2 regions of the Pseudoalteromonas sp. Of7M-16 genome follow, and region 1 is predicted to be linked to the other one. Evidence: riboswitches for the same ligand, from Rfam matches in the RefSeq annotation. Region 1 holds a riboswitch; the other holds the start of a gene.

Region 1 (3,187 bases):
TTCGGCGCCCAAGCTATTTTGTTTGTATAATCGGTGCGATAAACTGCAAAATCAACCGTGGTATCAGCCAGTGACGCTTTCAAGCCAAGCTCAAAGTTATCTGACTCTTCAGGCAGTAGTGCCGGGTTTCCTGAACCAGGATAATACAGGTCATTGAAAGTTGGAGCTTTGTAGCCTGTATTATGCGCAAATCTAAATGTTGCATCACGGTGTACCTTGTACCCCAATGCTACGCTGTGTGTAACTTCACTGCCAAATTGGTCATCGTCATCGTAACGCACTGTCGCTTCAACAAGCGCTTGGTCATATTCATACACTGACCCCACAAACACACCCAAAGTATCTCGTGTGCTTTGCTCATAAACTAACGTCGAAGCCGATACATCATCTTCTGATGCACTTACCCCGCCCAAAACAACAAGGTTTTCTTGGACATCGATATGCCCATCGTAGTTAAATATGGTGCGCTTAGTGATCGTTTTCTGTCTTTTAGACTCGTCTACACTCACTGATTCATCTTGAGATTTTGTCACTGTAAAGGCGTGTGAGGTTTGACCTAACTGAGTTTCAAAGCCCAAACTCAGCACTTGATTATCGTATTCATCAAGATACGCAGTGTCGTTTTGTGAACCAAAAGGATTATCATAGAATGTATCCCCTTCACTGCCTTGGAAAGCTGCAAATAGCTTGCTATCAGGTGCGATTTGATACTCGGCTTTGAGGCCCAAACTGGTATTGTCATGACCGTCTGAGTCTGGCTGTGTACCTTGTAATACGTCAAAATTATCGGTTTCTTCATGCCCTAAGTTAGCCAATATTGTCAGGTCTTCATAGGTATAAGACGTCGCCACTTGCCCATTGCGGTAACTGTTACTGCCAACAGTAACATCAGCTGTGGTATGCTCAGCTCGACGAGTAATAATGTTGATCACACCTGCCATTGCGTCCGAACCATAAATCGCAGCGCGTGAGCCTTTAACAATTTCAACACGCTCAACACTTTGCAATGGGATTTTTTCAATCGACTTGTAACCTAATGTCGCTGAACCCACTCGAACACCATCAATTAACACTAAAGTGTGATCTGAACTTCCGCCTCTCAATGCAATAGTCGTCGTGTGACCAAAACTGCCGTTTGCATTAATTTGAATTCCAGCTTGCTGAGATAATATGGTTGCAAGGTCACGTGCGCCACTACGCTCAATGTCAGCGCGGTCTATAACCGACACAGCTGCTAGCACATCTTTTTGTGACTGTTCGATTTTGTTTGCGGTTACTGTAATGCGTTCAATTTCTTGAGAAGCAGACGTGTGAAATGAAACCGCTGCTATTACAGCAGCGCTTAGCGCAGATATTTTTATCATGAAGATCCCCTACCTTGTGCCCACCGCACAAAGTTTCATCAAATAAGTCAAATTCAAGGCCGGTCTCCGGGCTCAACTATTTAAATTTAGTTTTACCGTTGCGGGGGCAGCGTTGGGTTTACCAAGTCCTATACTTGCGCACCAACTTCCCGATTATCCATTACATTTATATTCCGTATATATCTTTTGGCACCTCGAAATTCCGCGCATATTGTCCGAGATTTAAGGGGGGATTGTCAATGGACGTCTAGAGTTCCAGTGCCATATTTAGACACTGAAACTCTCAGAGTTTTAAGATTAGTCTCTGAAGTTTTTAAATTGGAAAGGCTGACCGAGTTCCGCTGTGCGGATCAACTGCATGACTTCTTGTAAATCATCTCGTTTTTTACCCGTTACACGCACTTCTTCACCTTGAATAGCAGCCTGTACTTTCAACTTAGAATCCTTGATAAGTTTGACGATTTTTTTCGCCATATCTTTATCAATACCTTGCTTCAACGCAACTTTGCGAGCAAAAGTTTTACCACTGCGCTCTACATCTTTCAACTCGAAGCTGCCAACATCCAAGCCTCGCTTTGCTGCTTTGCCAACCACCATGTCGAACAATTGCATTACCTGCTGTTCAGATTCAGATTTTAATTGAATTACTTCATCTTTAAGCTCAATTGATGCTTCAACACCACGAAAGTCATAGCGTGTTTCCAGCTCTCGGTTTGCATTGTCAACGGTGTTTTTAGCTTCCGTCATTTCTATTTCAGATACGATATCAAAAGAAGGCATTGCTTTCTCCTCAAAACAAATTTACGGAGAATTATAACAACGCTCAGACGCAATAATATATAGTTTTTTACACAATGCTCACGCCAGTTATTTTTAGAAACGATCAAGCGCTTATATTGTTGACTATTCATACGTTTACTATTAAGCCACTTTTAATATTTCAGTGTTATACTGAATCTTCATCACGTTGGAGTTGGAGTGCATGTGACAAGACAAGTATATCGAACACTGTTGCTGTTATTTTTGATAGTCATTACTTATCTGTTTGCAAAAGAAGTTAAAAATCATGTCGTTAGAATTGAGCACCTAGACAAAGTGGTGCATTTTGGTGTGTTTTTCGCGCTAGCGTTTTTTTCCCACCACGCATTTAGATTCAAAATTTGGTTTCATATGACACTCTTAATCGGCTACGGGGCAGCAGTTGAATGGATGCAATCTACCTTACCATATCGACAAGCATCACTCGGTGATTTCATTGCCGATGTGATGGGCGCCATCAGCTATTTTGTAGCCATCTGGCTGTTTCGCAAATATAGACTGCGCCGAGGGGAGCAATGAGTGATATTTACATTTTGGGGTGTGGTGCCGTCGGCTTATTACTCGCTGAAAAACTGTCGCATAACCACTGTGTGACTTTAATTACCCGCACCGCTTCAAAGCAAGACTTCTTTTTTATCAATGGCAAGCAACGTACACGATTAAATGTTAATTTGACTACACTGGCGGACCTCAATGAAAAAATACACACATGTATTGTCCCAGTCAAAGCTTACCAATTAGTTTCGGCCATGGAAGCGCTCTCCCCTCACCTAAGCCAAGATGCCAATGTGATTTTGAGCCACAACGGGATGAGCGACCTCAACCATTTCAATAGTATTTTGCAACCGACTCAAGCGCTCTACTTTTTGAGTACATCAATGGGAGGGATGAAACCTGACTATAATACTGTGATATTCAAAGGACCAGGGCTTACACAGTTAGGGGCCTGTAATGTACAGGCTAAGAGGCAAGTTACAGAACTATATAACCACTACTTTATGCAA
Region 2 (3,187 bases), on a different contig from region 1:
AAAGAGCTTACCAGTAACATGCCCAAGCGTAGTCGATGAACATTAACCCCCAGCGTAACAGCACTTTCGTCCCCCAAAAGCAACGCATTTAAATGTCGCCTAAAGCAAATTACAATCACCAACCCACTTATTACAACAATCGATGGTAACCACATCCAAGCCCAATCAGCTCGACTAAAACTGCCGAGACTCCAAAATATAATGGCACTGACCGCTTGAGGATCACTCCAATACAAAAGCAAGCTAGTGAAGGCATTGAACAAGAAAGATAGCGCAACACCAGCAAGTAGCATATTTTCTATTTGTGCAGTTCCTTTATGATAAGCAATCAAAAGCAGCAAGCTCATTGCGCATATACTGCCAAGAAGTGCTGCCCCAGACATCGCTAACCCACTTTGAACCCCAAACAAGGTGAGTAGTAAAACTACACCAAATGATGCACCAGAAGAAATGCCAAAAAGATATGGATCAGCAAGAGGATTGCGAGTAACTGTTTGTAAAATCAGCCCTGCTGTTGCCAGCCCTGCGCCAGCCAAAAATGCGAGAACGGCTCGTGGAAGCCTGAGCTCTATTACGATTTTTTGCGCCAATTGTGTGTTGTCATATGACCAAAGTGCTAACCATACATCGTAAAAGTCAACCTGTACTGCACCAATGCTCAGGCTACAAACGAAGGTAAATAAACACACCAACAACAAAACGTTACTTGCCGCAAACCTCATCGCTGACTCCTTGAGGTACCGCTATTAATCGCAGATTGCAGTGACTGGTATTGATAGCGAATATGGGGAATAGCGTGCTCACGCTCAGCACATTGCTGCAAAGTTACATCCGCATTTACACCGAAAACTTGTGCAAGCATAGACGATGAGACCACACTTTGTGGTGAACCGTGCGCAACCAACTTTCCATTATTTATAACCAAAATTGAATCACATAATGCAGCAGCTAGGTTCAAATCATGAAAGGAAGCAACGACCGTGATCCCCAGTGATTTTGCCAATGCCATAATTTCAATTTGATATTTCACATCCAGGTGACTGGTCGGCTCATCCATCAGCAGCAAACTTGGGCTTTGCACAATTGCTCTTGCAATCATAACCCTTTGTTTTTCCCCTCCTGACAACGATTCGTAGGGCTGCTTTTGTTTGTAAGTCAATCCGACTTTTAATAGCGCTTCTTGAATGGCCTGTTTATCGCGCAGAGACACACTCGCAAATAGACTTTTATGGGGGGTCAAACCCATTGCGACCACATCAAACACCCCGAGGTTGAACTGACTTGGGATCTCCTGCAGTACAGCTGCAACTTTACGTGCATAATCTTGCCGGTTAAATTCCGCGATATTTTTACCATCTATCGTAATAGTACCAGATGTTTGATCTTGAAAGCGGTACAGGCATCGTAGCAATGAAGATTTCCCTGCTCCATTTGGACCTATCAAGCCAAGGAACTGCCCCTGTTCGATAGAAAAACTCATGTCAGTTAAAATGGATTTATTATTGATAACTAGATGTAGGTTACTAACTGATACTTGTGCTGCCGCCATAATTCCTCTTTTTCGGGCACACATCACTACAGCTTGCAAAACAAATGAAACATGTGGATGTAACTTAAGTGCGCCCGCTTAAGCTGTTATTTCAACCTTGGTATCTGGCTTTGTGCGGCTAGTCGATCTGACGCACTTACAGTTGCGGGGACAGCTGAGGGCTTGCACCTCATTCCCAAGTGATGTCGAAATAATTTTGTGTATTATGAAGTCTAGATGGCTAAAACACAACTTTGGGCCATGCCTTGCCATTTTCATCATAAAAAACGGTTACTTTAACCACGCAGCCATAACCAACTTCAAAACAATTTAAGTGACTTGAGACACCGTTAGGAAGCTCGAGCCAAAGTGCTAGCAACTGTTTTATCACGCCGCCGTGAGTCACTATCAAAACAGTGTCATCGGTGCGATCGGCAGTAAAATTGTGCCACCACAATGCGATTCTAGTGCTGAAGCTAATCATGGACTCTCCCTCTGGAACTGCGATATCCCAAGGGTTTTGCCAGAATTCACCAATACTTGGTTGAGCTGTATTTTGCCACAACCAATCATAGCTTTTGCCATCCCAAAGTCCAAAATCCATCTCTTGCAACTCATTTTCTATAGATAGGATGAGACCTGATTTTTCAGCATATGTTTGTGCTGGCTCCAAACAACGAAGTTTTGGGGAACTTATCACCCTATCAGGCTTGGAAAGAGAATCAAAAATAGTGAGTAATTGCTGATGACTAGCAGTGGTAAGGGGAGGGTCAGTTTTACCCAACAGCTTGCCCGACTGTGTTGTTTTGGTATGACGAACAAAATAAAGAGTTTGGATCATCTGATCAAACAGACAATAAAAACGCAGGATACCCTGCGTTTTTAAATCAATTTATAAAATTTGGTTTTCGCGCCAAGACTGTTCTTTCGCCAAACGCTTTTTACGCTTGTCACATGGATCATCACAATCACAAATTTTGTCGATACCCATAGAGCCTAAACCACCACAGCTGCTTGCCATTGATTTTTTCTGAACTATAACACCCACAGCCATAGCTGCAGCAATCAATACAAGTAATCCAAAGGTAAGAATAAATAGTGACATAGGCAAAGGCCCCTCAATAAACTAGCTTGGTCAATATCCAAGCAACTGACGGTATACTTTCGATATTATATATCTAAATCTGCCAAAGTTGAATGAATTTACCACACTAAAAGCAATGATATTTAACCTAATTCACTGGTTACTTTTTTACATCTAAATACGGCGCAAAAGCTGTACTTGAGAATGTCTCTAGCCCAGCATCGGTTTTACTAATCAAATATACTGGTAGGTTATGTTTTTCTGCATAAGCTCTCGCTCGTTGTGTCCCCATCACTGTGAGCGCTGTGGCCAGCCCATCGGCTGTCATTGCAGATGGATGCAATACCGTTACAGACACTAAGTCATGACGTACAGGCTTACCTGTACCTGGGTCAATTAAATGTGTAAATACTTCACCATCCATTTCGTAGAAAATTCTATAATCCCCAGATGTCGCGATGGCATTATTACCTGGCTCTACAACACGGTGAATTTGACGTTGCCCAGCAGGTGCATCCGGTTTTTCGATGGCGATACGCCAAGGTACACCTTCCGGCTTACTGCCCGAAATTCGA

Evidence for each region. A riboswitch is a leader RNA that binds a small molecule or an ion and turns the genes downstream of it on or off. The one in region 1 is predicted to bind cobalamin.
Region 2: it holds a riboswitch for cobalamin, as region 1 does, so the genes downstream of both, MHN81_RS16205 (ABC transporter ATP-binding protein) here and MHN81_RS04320 (TonB-dependent receptor) in region 1, are expected to answer to the same signal.

What each region holds. Positions count from the first base shown of each region.
Region 1 covers NZ_JAKRFY010000003.1:132,736-135,922, forward strand. The annotation lists gene MHN81_RS04320 (TonB-dependent receptor) at 1-1,364, opposite strand, end outside; cobalamin riboswitch at 1,404-1,576, opposite strand; gene MHN81_RS04325 (YajQ family cyclic di-GMP-binding protein) at 1,662-2,144, opposite strand; gene MHN81_RS04330 (VanZ family protein) at 2,349-2,702, shown strand; gene MHN81_RS04335 (2-dehydropantoate 2-reductase) at 2,699-3,187, shown strand, end outside.
Region 2 covers NZ_JAKRFY010000015.1:123,213-126,399, reverse strand. The annotation lists gene MHN81_RS16210 (iron ABC transporter permease) at 1-722, opposite strand, end outside; gene MHN81_RS16205 (ABC transporter ATP-binding protein) at 719-1,549, opposite strand; cobalamin riboswitch at 1,627-1,763, opposite strand; gene MHN81_RS16200 (histidine phosphatase family protein) at 1,770-2,369, opposite strand; gene nqrM ((Na+)-NQR maturation NqrM) at 2,421-2,633, opposite strand; gene MHN81_RS16190 (FAD:protein FMN transferase) at 2,773-3,187, opposite strand, start outside.